2 regions of the Oerskovia jenensis genome follow, and region 2 is predicted to be linked to the other one. Evidence: predicted binding sites of a transcription regulator. Region 2 holds the regulator's gene; the other holds the start of a gene.
What was found. Region 2 encodes LexA, which represses DNA repair genes until DNA is damaged. Its sites were predicted from a motif close to TCGAACANNTGTTCGA; they were not measured.

Region 1: JOD49_RS00985 (Rv2578c family radical SAM protein) is a predicted target of LexA. The motif match lies at 4,210-4,225, and genes of this name have one in related genera.

The regions. Positions count from the first base shown of each region.
Region 1 is NZ_JAFBBO010000001.1:213,827-220,407, reverse strand. It holds gene JOD49_RS01000 (GNAT family N-acetyltransferase) at 1-521, opposite strand, end outside; gene aspS (aspartate--tRNA ligase) at 608-2,431, opposite strand; gene JOD49_RS00990 (PPOX class F420-dependent oxidoreductase) at 2,568-3,035, shown strand; gene JOD49_RS00985 (Rv2578c family radical SAM protein) at 3,059-4,201, opposite strand; gene hisS (histidine--tRNA ligase) at 4,388-5,791, opposite strand; gene JOD49_RS00975 (MBL fold metallo-hydrolase) at 5,836-6,581, opposite strand, start outside.
Region 2 is NZ_JAFBBO010000001.1:735,837-742,417, reverse strand. It holds gene JOD49_RS03380 (ATP-dependent DNA helicase) at 1-60, shown strand, start outside; gene JOD49_RS03375 (L-lactate dehydrogenase) at 139-1,092, shown strand; gene lexA (transcriptional repressor LexA) at 1,207-1,956, opposite strand; gene JOD49_RS03365 (LysM peptidoglycan-binding domain-containing protein) at 2,270-2,647, shown strand; gene nrdR (transcriptional regulator NrdR) at 3,107-3,643, shown strand; gene JOD49_RS03355 (aldo/keto reductase) at 3,698-4,774, opposite strand; gene JOD49_RS03350 (DUF5302 domain-containing protein) at 4,887-5,078, shown strand; gene serA (phosphoglycerate dehydrogenase) at 5,172-6,371, opposite strand; gene JOD49_RS03340 (HelD family protein) at 6,444-6,581, opposite strand, start outside.

The DNA of each region.
Region 1 (6,581 bases), 520 kb from region 2:
ACGCCGCGCAGCACCCCGTCGGGGTCGCGCCAGCCCCACCAGCGCGTCAGCGGGTCCTCGGGGCTCATCTCCGCGAGCGGGTTCGCCACGTCCAGGCACTCCCGGACCTCGGCCGGCGCCGCGGGGCCGGTCAGGGCCTCGACGTGCTCCTCGCCCGGCTGGGCGGCGGGGGCCTCGCGGGTCGCGAAGAAGTCCCACGTCGAGACCGACTTCTCGCGGTCGGGCTCGCGCAGGATCGTCGGCAGGTCCTCGCTCGCGCACCGGTCCCCCAGGACCGTGAGGGTCCCGCGCGGCAGGCCCGCGCTCACGACGTGCTCCCCGAGCTCGCCGTCCTGGGCCACGCGTGCCAGCAGGGTCGCGGTCGCCTCGGGCGAGCCCATGCCCCACAGGCCGACACGCTCGTGGTGAGCGCCGCCGTCGGGCACCTCGCCCTCACCGAGAGGGACCCGTGCCGCCACGCTCAGCACGCACGCGTGCTCGTCCTGCCACACCCCGCGCACGTCCCACTCGGGGAGGTCCACCAGGACAAAGGGGTGGGAGGCCCACCGGTCCCTCAGACCGGTCGAGCCTCCCAGCGTCCTTGCCAGCGTGCGGGTGTCCGGGGCGCTCACGCCTTCCCGGTGACGGCAGCGTCCGCGGCGGCCGGCTCGTCGGCGGGCGCGGCCTTGGGCTTGGCGTCGACGCCCGCCTCCTTGCGCTGCTGCGCCGTGATGGGCGCGGGCGCCTGGGTCAGCGGGTCGTACCCGCCGCCCGACTTGGGGAACGCGATGACGTCGCGGATCGACTCCGACTTCGTCAGCAGCGCCACGATGCGGTCCCAGCCGAACGCGATGCCGCCGTGCGGCGGGGCGCCGAACGCGAAGGCGTCGAGCAGGAAGCCGAACTTCTCCTGCGCCTCCTCCTCGCCGATGCCCATGACCGCGAACACGCGCTCCTGGACGTCGCGGCGGTGGATACGGATCGAGCCGCCGCCGATCTCGTTGCCGTTGCACACGATGTCGTACGCGTACGCGAGCGCCTCGCCCGGGTTCTGCTCGAACGTGTCGATCCACTCGGGCGTGGGCGAGGTGAACGCGTGGTGCACCGCGGTCCAGGCCGAGTTGCCGAGGGCGACGTCGCCCTCGTCGGCGGCCTCACCCGTGGGCTTGAACAGCGGGGCGTCGACGATCCAGACGAACGCCCAGGCGTTCTCGTCGATCTGCCCGGTGCGCTTGGCGATCTCCTGACGGGCGGCGCCCAGCAGGGCGCGCGACTCGTTGGTCCGGCCCGCCGCGAAGAACACCGCGTCGCCCGGCTGGGCGCCGGTCGCGTCGCGCAGGCCCTCGCGCTCGGCGTCGGACAGGTTCTTGGCGACCGGGCCCGCGAGGGTCCCGTCCTCCTGGAACGTCACGTACGCCAGGCCCTTGGCCCCGCGCTGCTTGGCCCACTCCTGCCAGGCGTCGAACTGGCGGCGCGGCTGCGAGGCCCCGCCCGCCATGACGACGGCGCCCACGTACTCGGCCTGGAAGACGCGGAACGGCGTGTCCTTGAAGTAGTCCGTGAGCTCGACGAGCGGGTTGCCGAAGCGCAGGTCCGGCTTGTCCGACCCGTACAGGCGCATCGCGTCGTGGAACGTCATGCGCGGGATGGGCGTGGGGATCTTGTACCCGATGAGGTCCCACAGCGCGACGAGGATCTGCTCGCCGAGCGCGATCACGTCGTCCTGCTCGACGAAGCTCATCTCGACGTCGAGCTGCGTGAACTCGGGCTGGCGGTCCGCGCGGAAGTCCTCGTCGCGGTAGCAGCGGGCGATCTGGTAGTAGCGCTCCATGCCCGAGACCATGAGCAGCTGCTTGAAGAGCTGCGGGGACTGCGGCAGCGCGTACCAGGAGCCGGGGGCCAGGCGTGCGGGAACCAGGAAGTCGCGCGCGCCCTCCGGGGTCGAGCGCGTCAGGGTCGGGGTCTCGATCTCGACGAAGTCCTGCGCGTCGAGCACGCGGCGTGCAGCCTGGTTGGCCTTGGCGCGCAGGCGCAGGGCGTGGGCCGGGGTGGGGCGGCGCAGATCGAGGTAGCGGTGCTTGAGGCGCGCCTCCTCGCCGATGACCTCGGTGCCCTCGAGGGCCGTGGAGACCTGGAACGGCAGCGGTGCGGACTCGTTGAGCACGACGACGTCGCTCACCACGACCTCGACCTCACCCGTGGGGAGGTTCTTGTTCTCGTTGCCCTCGGGGCGCCGGGAGACGACACCGGTGACCTGGAGCACGAACTCGGCGCGCAGCGGGTGCGCGATCGACTCGTCACGGATGACGACCTGGGCGATGCCCGAGGCGTCGCGCAAGTCGATGAAGGCCACTCCACCGTGATCGCGGCGACGATCGACCCACCCGGTGAGGGTGACGGTCTGACCGATCTGCTCGGCCCGCAGGGAGCCGGCTGTGTGGGTGCGGAGCACGGAGTGAGTCCTTCCGGAACATGCCGGGGCGCGCAGTGGCGTCCCGGGATGGGAGTGGGGAGTGCGCAGACGACGCACTCGGACGAGTCTAGTCTCTGAGCGGACCACGTTCAGGAGAACTCCCCGGGAGGCACCCATGACCAGACGGATCGCGACCACCCAACGGCTCGGGCGCGCCGAGCTCGTCGAGTTCCTGCGCGCCGACCGGCGGGCCGTGCTGCTGACCCGGCGCGCGAGCGGCGCCCCGCAGATGAGCCCCGTCACGTACGGGGTCGACGGCGAGGGGCGCGTCGTGGTCTCGACCTACCCCGACCGCGCCAAGGCCGTGAACCTGCGGCGCGACCCCGCCGCGTCGCTGTGCGTCCTGGGCGAGGACTTCGACGACGCCTGGGTGCAGGTCGACGGCACGGCCGAGGTGATCGACCTGCCCGACTCGGTCGAGCCCCTCGTCGAGTACTACCGGTCGATCGCCGGGGAGCACCCCGACTGGGACGAGTACCGCCAGGCCATGGTCGCGCAGGGCAAGTCGCTGCTGCGCGTGACGATCACGGGCTGGGGGCCCGTGGCCACGGGCGGGTTCCCGGCGCGGCTCGCGCAGGACTGAGCGCGGGGGCAGTCGCCGACACGCTAGAAGAGCAGCTGCTCGGCGCTCGCGGCCGCGCTCGTGCCCGTACGTCCTGGCGGTCCGCCGCTGTCCCGGTGCTGCGTCACCAGACTCCCGGCCGGGTAGTCGCCCTCGTCGGGCCGCGCTCGCTCACCAGGGGTCTCGGGGTGCCAGGCGGTCCGGGCGTGGCCGGACGTGCGCGCCCGGGACCGGTGCCCTGCGCTCGCGAAGCCGCGCTCGACGAGCAGGGGGCGCACCCGGTCCCACAACCAGTCCCGGTACGCGCGGCTCGCGTACGACCCGCCCGCGTAGATGCGTTCGTACCCCGCGACCCGCTCGGGGTGGTCGCGGCGCAGCCAGGCCATGAACCACTCGCGGGTGCCGGGCTTGAGGAACAGCGGGAGCACCGTGGCGCCGGTCGCGCCGGCCTCGTGGACCGCGTCGAGCAGGCGCGTGAGGTGGTCGGTCGAGTCGGTGAGCCACGGCAGGACCGGGGCGATCATGACCCCGCACGGCAGCCCGGCGGCCCGGGCGGCACGGATCAGGTCAAGACGGGCGCGCGGCGTGGGGGTGCCGGGCTCGACGGCCTGCTGGAGGTCCTCGTCGACGAAGGCCAGGGAGACCCCGATGCCGACGTCCACGTGCTCGGCCGCCTGCGTCAGGCGCGGGAGGTCTCGGCGCAGGAGCGTGCCCTTGGTGAGGATCGAGAACGGTGTGCGCGCGGCCTCGAGGGCGTCGATGATCCCGGGCATGAGCCGGTAGCGCCCCTCGGCGCGCTGGTACGGGTCCGTGTTGGTGCCGAGCGCGACCGCGTCGCCCGCCCAGGACGGCTTGGCGAGCTCGGCACGCAGCACCTCGGCGACGTTCATCTTCACGACGATCTGGCTGTCGAAGTCCTCGCCGGGGTTCATGTCGAGGTAACGGTGCGAGGGGCGCGCGAAGCAGTACGAGCACGCATGGGAACACCCGCGGTACGGGTTGATGGTCCAGGTGAACGGCATCCGGGACTCCCCCGGCACCTTGGACAGCGCGCTCTTGGCGAGCACCTCGTGGAACGTGACCCCGGCGAACTCCGGGGTGCGCACCGTCCGCACGAGCCCCGCCATGCGCCCGAGCCCGGGCAGCGCCCCGTCGTCCGCCGTGATCGCCTGCCCGTCCCACCTCATCGCACCATTCGAACACACGTTCGAACCACTTGTCGACGCAGTCGCCGTCCGCATGACCTTCGGCCGCGAGACGTCCGGGGCCTGGATCGTCGCCCGCACCACCCGACATTCACGCGTGAGGCCCGGCAGGGACTCCCCCGCCGGGCCTCACGCACGTCCACCCGGGTCAGCGCCCGGGCACCGGTCTCACTCCTCCGCGGGCACGACCCGCGGCCACAGGTCCGCCTCGGACGGCACCCACACCGCCGGGTCCACGGCGACCTGCTCGCCCGAGCGGATGTCCTTGACCTGGTGCGGCACGACCTCGCCGTCCGCGCCGATCCCCGCGGGGAACCACACGAACGGGATGCCGCGACGGTCCGCGAACTTGATCTGCTTGCCGAACTTCGCCGCGCTCGGCGCGACCTCGACCGGGATGCCGCGCGAACGCAGCGCCACCGCGACCGCGTCCGACGCGGGCCGCGTCTCCTCGCTCGTGACCGCGACCACCACCGCGCTCGGCACCGACCGCGTCGAACGGACCAGGCCCGCGCTCAGCAGGCGCGAGACCAGGCGGGAGACCCCGATCGACAGCCCCACGCCCGGATAGGTGTTCGCGCCGTCCGAGGCAAGGGTGTCGTAGCGCCCGCCCGAGCAGATCGACCCGAGCTGCTCGTGCCCCACCAGGACGGTCTCGTAGACCGAGCCCGTGTAGTAGTCCAGGCCGCGCGCGATCTTCAGGTCCGCGACCACGACGCCCGGCGCCCGCACGGCCGCCGCGTCGATCAGCGCCGACAGCTCACGAAGCCCCTCCTCGAGCAGCTCGGACGTCACGGCGTGCTCTGCCGCGAGCGCCCGCACCCGCACCGCGACGGTCGCGTCCGATCCGGAGATCGCCGCGAGCGCCAGGCACGCGGCCGCCTGCTCGGACGTCGCGCCCGTCTCGGCGACCAGCAGCGCCGCGACCTTGTCCGGCCCGATCTTGTCGAGCTTGTCGATCGAGCGCAGCACGCCCTCGACGTCGTCCAGGCCCAGCCCGCGGTAGAAGCCCTCGGCGACCTTGCGGTTGTTCACCAGGATGCGGACCTCGGGGACACCGATCGAGCGCAGCTCGCCCAGCGCCTCGGCCATGACCAGCGGCAGCTCGACCTCGAAGTGGTAGGGCAGCTCGCCCGCACCCACGACGTCGATGTCCGCCTGCACGAACTCACGGAAGCGCCCGTCCTGCGGACGCTCACCGCGCCACACCTTCTGGATCTGGTGGCGCTTGAACGGGAACGCGAGGTGCCCGGCGTTCTCCAGCACGTACCGCGCGAACGGCACCGTCAGGTCGAAGTGCAGGCCGAGCTGCTTGTCCCCCTTGCCGCCCCGGTCCCGCGCGGCCCCCTCGGACGAGTCGGCCTCCTCCTGGAGCCGGCGCAGCACGTACACCTCCTTGGAGGTCTCGCCCTTGCGCAGCAGCTGGTCCAGGGGCTCGACGGCCCGCGTCTCGATCCCCGCGAAACCATGGAGCTCGAACGTGCGGCGCAGCGTGTCGAGCACGTGCTGCTCCACGACGCGTCCAGCAGGGAGCCATTCGGGGAAACCGGAGAGAGGTGTAGGTCGGGCCATGGGACCCGATCCTTCCAGACGTTCCGACCGAACGAGCAATCGATTCACAGGCCCCGCAGGTACGGGTTGGTGCGGCGCTCGCGGCCGATCGTCGTCAGGGGCCCGTGGCCGGGAACCACCTCGAGCCGGTCGTCGAGGCGCCCGACGACGTCGCGCAGGGTTCGCTGCATCGTCTCGCCGTCCCCTCCGGGCAGGTCGGTCCGCCCGACGGACCCGGCGAACAGGACGTCCCCGGCGAGCACGACCCCGGCCGCCTGTCCGTCGACGGCGCCGTCCTCGCGCCCCGGGGCGACCGGGAGGTAGAGCGTCGAGCCCTGGGTGTGGCCCGGCGCGTGCAGCGCGTCGACCAGGACGCCACCCAGGTCGAGCCGTACGCGCGGGTCGGCCACCGACGTGCCGCCAGGTCCGGGCACCAGCGAGGCGCCGGACCCACCGCCCGAGCCGAACGTCCGCACCTCGCCCGGTTCCCGGTAGTCCTCGGCCCGGGCGCCGCCTGCCGCGAGCGCGGCGGCCAGCGGCCCGCTCGTGAGAGGTCCGCCCGTCGAGGTCCCGTGCTCGATCGTGCCGAGCGGGTCGGCGAGCCGGTACGCGTCGGCCGCGTGGATCCACAGCGGGACCTCGTACTGGTCGCACAGCTCGGCGGCGTCCCACGTGTGGTCGGCGTGCCCGTGCGTGGCCAGGACCGCGGTGGGTGCCAGATCGTGCTCACGCACGAGCGCCGTGACGCCCGCGACGACCCCCGCCCCGGCGTCGACGATCACGCACGGGCGAGGCACGTCGTCGGGCAGGG
Region 2 (6,581 bases):
ACCACGACGGACCGACGTGTCGTCCTCTCTGCGCTCGAGCGCCTCTCCGCCCTAGGCTGAGACCTGGCAGTCCACACGACGGACGTCACGGTGCTCGTGCAGCACCCGGCGTCCGACGCACCACGTCCAGGAGGCACAGTGCCCGCCCGTACCACCAAGCTCGCGATCGTCGGCGCAGGTTCCGTCGGATCGACTCTCGCCTATGCGGCGCTCATGCGCGGAGCGGCTCACACCGTGAGCCTCCTCGACATCAACAGGACCAAGGTCGAGGCCGAGGTCCTCGACCTCCAGCACGGCATCCAGTTCATGCCCATGGCCAAGGTCGAAGGATCGGACGACGTCGCGGTGTGTGCCGACGCCGACGTCGTGGTGTTCACGGCCGGAGCCAAGCAGAAGCCCGGGCAGACGCGCCTGGACCTCGCCGAGGCCACGATCTCCCTCGTGCGCAAGATCCTGCCCGGGCTCGTCGAGGTGGCACCCAACGCCGTCTACATCATGGTGACCAACCCGGTCGACGTGGTGACGTACGCCGCGCTCAAGTACTCGGGACTGCCGCCGAACCAGCTCTTCGGCAGCGGCACGGTCCTGGACTCCTCGAGGCTGCGGTTCCTCGTGGCGCAGCACTGCGGGGTCGCGGTCCAGAACGTGCACGCCTACATCGCGGGCGAGCACGGGGACAGCGAGATCCCGCTCTGGAGCTCGGCGACCATCAGCGGGGTGCCGCTGCTCGAGTGGCAGGGGCTCAAGGGTCGAGGACCGCTCACGGCCGAGGTGCGCGCGGACATCGCGCACGAGGTCGTGCAGTCGGCCTACCGCATCATCGAGGGCAAGGGCGCGACGAACTACGCCGTCGCGCTCGCCGCGACCCGCATCATCGAGGCCGTCCTCGACGACGAGCACCGGGTCCTGCCGGTGTCCTCGCTCCTCGAGGACTTCCACGGGATCAGCGACGTCTGCCTCTCCGTCCCCTCGCTGCTCGAGCGGCGTGGCTGCGGCGAGCGGATCGAGGTCCCGCTGTCGGACCACGAGCTCGCGGGTCTGCGGGCGTCCGCGGACTCGGTGCGCGCCGTGGCCAAGAGCTTCGGCCTGTAGTCGTCGCCTCGGGGCCCGCGACGGGCGCCGGGCACGACGAAGGGGACGGCCCGCCGGGCCGTCCCCTTCGTCGTACTGAGCGCCGGTCCCCGAGGGGCGGGCGGGACGCTGTGCTCAGAGGCTGCGCAGCACCGAGACGACCCGGCCGAGGATCTGGGCGTCGTCCCCGGAGATGGGCTGGTACGCCGCGTTGTGCGGCATGAGCCACACGTGCTTGTCGATCCGCTTGAACGTCTTGACGGTGGCCTCGCCGTCGATCATCGCCGCGACGATCTCACCGTTCTCGGCGACGGGCTGGCGACGGACCACGACCCAGTCGCCGTCGCAGATCGCGGCGTCGATCATGGAGTCTCCGGCCACACGGAGCAGGAAGAGCTCGCCGTCACCGACGAGCTGGCGGGGGAGGGGGAACACGTCCTCGACCACCTGCTCGGCCAGGATGGGGCCACCGGCCGCGATGCGTCCCACGACGGGGACGTACGACGGGGTGGGACGCTCGGGTGAGTCCTCGGACGCATCGATGCCCTCGGCACGGCCGAACGCGCTGCCGGGGAGCGCCGAGATGGCCCGTGCGTCGTCGTTGTGGACGACCTCGATCGCCCGGGGGCGGTTGGGGTCCCTGCGCAGGTAGCCCTTGCGCTCGAGGGTCGTGAGCTGGTGCTTGACGCTCGAGGGGCTCGTCAGGCCGACGGCCTCGCCGATCTCGCGCATGCTCGGCGGGTAGCCCCGCTGGTCCACCGATGCACGGATCGTCTCGAGCACGAGGCGCTGGCGCGGCGTGAGGCCGTCGCCGCCCGTCGTGCCGTCGGGCAGCTCGTGCACCTTCGCGAGCCTGCCCGTGGTGTCGGCCACCCGTCCCGCCATCGTCGTCTCCGCCCTGCTCGGCCGTCTCGGTCCTGTCCCTGCGGAGCGGTGCCGCGAGGGGCACGGGCTCCTGAGCGTGGCCGGCTCTACCTCGTCGGCTCGTGGACGGCTTCACCCGGTCCTCGAGCGTCCGACATATCGGACGACCAGTACTCGAACAGCGTAGGTCACACGGCGACACGAATCAAACACATGTTCGAGCATGTCTCGACATCGCTGCCAGGTGGTGATAGAAATCGTACAGGTGTTCGACGAACAGGTGTTCGAACCGACCGGGGAAGGCGGTTCGAGCACCACGGGCGAAGGAGTGGGCATGAGTGCAGTCACTGCGATGGGCGCTGGCGACGGTGTGCGGTTCGAGCGGCGCACCGGTGCGCACGGCGAGGCGCCGCTGAGGCTCACGACGCGGGGCCGCGTCGTCCTCTCGCTGCTCGTCGCGGCGTTCCTCGCCCTCGGGGCGCTGTGGGGCGCTCGGGCGGTCGCCTCGGGCCCGGGCGAGCCGGTCGAGGTGCGTGTCCATGTCGTCGAGGCGGGCGAGACCCTCTGGCAGCACGCGTCGGCCCTGGCCTCGGGCGGTCGGGACGTCCGTGACGTGGTGGCGGACCTCGCCGAGCTGAACAACCTCTCCTCGACCGCGCTGCAGGCCGGCCAGCAGCTCCTGCTCCCGGTCGACCCGGACTTCGGGCGCTGACCGCGGGCGCGGGCCGGCGGCGGGTGGGTGTCGCGTGGTCCTGGTCGGGGCTCGCTCCGACGCGGCTCTCGCCCCCCAGGCAGGACTCCCGCTCACCGGGCTTGCGCGATCGCATTAGGTTCCCCTAAGTTAGTACTGCCTCACCAACCCGGCTGGGGGGTCGGTCGGTGAGGGGGAGGCGCGCCACGCGCGCCTCCGCAGTTGCGTCGACGTTCGCGAGGCGAGTCGCGGGCGTGAGATGGGGACGGGGGCGTCCCGACGGAGGTGGCCGATCATCGGCCACCTCCGTTCTCATGTGCACTGGTCTCTCCTGTGTGCTGATCGCGTGCAGAGGCGTGTCGTGACCTGCTCCTGTGGCGGGGCGCCTTGCGTCCCGTCGACGTCGAGACATAGGTTCGGGACGCACCGTCCGCGGCGATCGCCCCGGAGCACCCGCGCAGACCCCAGGAGTACCGCCTCATGCACTGTCCGTTCTGCCGGCACGCGGACTCCCGGGTCGTCGACTCGAGGACCTCCGACGACGGGGCCTCCATCCGCCGTCGTCGACAGTGCCCGGCGTGCAACCGCCGCTTCACCACCATCGAGACCGCGAGCCTGTCGGTCGTCAAGCGCTCGGGCGTGACCGAGCCGTTCAGCCGGGAGAAGATCGTGACCGGGGTGCGCAAGGCGTGCCAGGGACGTCCCGTCAACGAGGACGACCTCGCCGTGCTCGCGCAGAAGGTCGAGGAGTCGCTCCGGGCCGGTGGCAGCGCAGAGCTGGACGCGTACGAGATCGGGTTGGCGATCCTCGGGCCCCTGCGCGAGCTCGACGAGGTCGCCTACCTGCGCTTCGCGAGCGTCTACCAGGCGTTCGACTCGCTCGAGGACTTCGAGTCGGCGATCAACTCGCTCCGTGCCGAGCGCGAGGAGCGCGAGGCCGCGTTCGGCGAGGGCGCGGCCGCTGCTGGCACGGCGGACACCGACCCCACCACCGAGGTGGTGCCGGACCGCGCCTGAGCCGAGGGAACCGGGCGGACGCAGAGCCCCCGGTACCGGGGGCGGCCGACGGGGCTAGAGATCGCTCGAACGGGCCGCCCAGATGTTGATGCCCGCGTCCAGCGGACGACGGGTCCCGTCGGGCGCGACCTCGGTCGTCACGGCGTCGATCGCCGCGAGCTCGTCGGTCGTGAACGGCGGTGCCTCGAGGGCCGTGAGACTCTCGTCGACCTGGGCCGTGGTCCGCGCGCCCGTGAGCACGGACGTCACACGCCGGTCGCGCAGCGTCCACGCGATCGCCGTGCGCGCGAGGGGCTCGCCGCGACCCGTCGCCACGTCACGCAGCGCCCTGATCCTGGCCAGGTTCGCGGGGGCGAGGTGCTCGGGCCGCAGCGAGACCGCTCGTGCCGCACGGGAGTCGGACGGCACGCCGTCGAGGTACTTGTCGGAGAGCATCCCTTGGGCCAGGGGCGAGAACACGATGAGGCCGGTCCCCGAGTCGCCGGCGACGTCGAGCAGGCTGCGCCCGTCGGTCCCCGGGGCCTCGATCCACCGGTTCAGCATCGAGTACGACGGCTGGTGCAGGACCAGGGGCAGGCCGAGGTCGGCGGCGATCGCGAGCGCCTCGGTCGTCCGCCCGGCCGAGTAGGACGAGATCGCGGCGTAGGTGGCGCGGCCCGAGGAGACGGCCGTGGCGAGCGCACCGATCGTCTCCTCGAGCGGGGTCGTCGGGTCGAACCGGTGGGAGTAGAAGACGTCGACGTGGTCGGTGCCGAGGCGGCGCAACGACGCGTCGAGGGACGAGAGCAGGTACTTGCGCGAGCCGCCCTCGCCGTAGGGCCCCGGGCCCATGCGGTAGCCCGCCTTGGTCGAGATCAGGAGCTCGTCGCGGCGGCCTCGGAGGTCACCGGCCAGGAGACGGCCGAAGGCGGCCTCGGCCGACCCGGGTGGCGGACCGTAGTTGTTCGCGAGGTCGAAGTGCACGATCCCACGGTCGAACGCGTGCAGGACGAGCTCGCGCTGAGCCGCGAACGGCGTCGACTCCCCGAAGTTCTGCCAGAGGCCGAGCGAGAGGCGGGGCAGCGAGAGGCCGGCGCGCCCGACGCGGGCGAAGGGCATCCCGGTGCCCGCCTCCGGTGTTTTGTGCGACATGTCTCGACCGTACCGGGTCGTATTCACTGGCGTTACCTCGCCGGGTGCGACAGGCTGGGGCACGGGAGCGCCCGACGGCGCACCTGATCCACCGAGAGAAGGAGGCTCGCCGATGACGACGTCGAAGGACGAGACACCCGCGACCACGCCGGCCGAGGACGCCAAGGCGAAGTTCCGCGAGGCGCTTGACCGCAAGAACGCCGCCAGCCACCGCACCGCGGACGGCGGCTCGAACACGGGCTCCGTCCACGGGTCGGAGACCGTCGGACCTGTGCAGCGGACGTTCCGCCGCAAGTCCGGCTGATCGTCGGCAGGGCCACGGCCCCGCACCGCAGAGCACGAGGAAGGGGACCGGCCCGACGGGCTGGTCCCCTTCCTCGTGCTCCGACGGGAGCCGTCAGGACAGGACGCGCAGCTTGACGGTCGCGTCCATCGCCAGGAGCTCCTCGATGGCTGCGGGCAGGAGCTCGGCACCGACGTCGGTCACCACGTAGCCGAGCTCGCCACGCGTCGCGAGCATCTGGCCCTCGATGTTCGTGCCGTGCTCGGCGAGGACCGCGTTCACGGCCGCGAGCACGCCCGGGGTGTTGCGGTGCAGGTGGGCGATCCGGCTCACGCCCGTGCTCTGCTCGAGCGCGAGGTTCGGCATGTTGACGCTCAGGGTCGTCGAACCGGTGGCGAGGTAGTCCCGGAGCTTGCCCGCGACGAACTGGCCGATCGACTCCTGGGCCTCCTCGGTGGAGCCGCCGATGTGCGGGGTGAGGATGACGTTCGGCAGGCCGCGCAGCTCCGAGTCGAAGTGGTCACCGCGCTTCTTGGGCTCCTCGGGGAACACGTCGATGGCCGCACCCGACAGGTGCCCGGAGAGGATCGCCTCGCGCAGGGCGCCGGTGTCCACGACGAAGCCGCGCGACAGGTTGAGCAGGATCGCCCCCTGGCGCATGCGCGAGATCTGCTTCTCGCCGAACAGGCCGGCGTTGCCGCCGCGACCGTCCACGTGGAGCGTGACGACGTCCGCCGTCTCGAGGAGCTCGTCGAGGCTGTCCATGCGTCGCGCGTTGCCCAGGGCGAGCTTCTCGGCGGTGTCGTAGAAGACGACCGACATGCCCAGGGCCTCGGCGACGACCGAGAGCTGCGTGCCGATGTTGCCGTAGCCGATGATGCCGAGCGTGCGACCGCGGACCTCGTGGGCACCCTCGGCGGACTTGTCCCAGACACCCTCGTGCAGTGCACGGTCGCGCTCGGTCAGGCGGCGCGTCAGCGCGATGATCTCGGCGAGCGCGATCTCGACGACCGAGCGCGTGTTGGAGAACGGGGCGTTGAAGGTCGCGACACCGTGGGACGCCGCGGCCTTGAGGTCGATCTGGTTGGTCCCGATGCAGAACGCGCCGATCGCGATCAGGTCCGGGGCGGACTCGAGCACGCGGGCGGTCACGTTGGTCTTGGAGCGGATGCCGAGGATGTTCACACCCTCGAGCGCCTCGATCAGCTCGGACTCGTCCATGGCCCCGGTGCGCACGGTCACGTCGATACCGGCGGACTCGAGGATCGAGGTGGCGAGGGGGTGCAGGTTTTCAAGGAGGAGGGCACGTAGCACGTGTCTATGGTGCGCCGAGTTGCTGCGAGCACCAAACGAGTCTTGTCCCTCGGACGACGCGATCTCCTCCGGTCAGTCGGTGAAGCCTCGGGGGAGGGGGCGGGCGTGCACGACGACGAGCCGTTGCGTCGGGCGGGTCATGGCGACGTAGAGCTCGGAGGCTCCCGACGTGCCGGCAAGGATCTCCGCGGGCTCCAGGAGGACGACCGC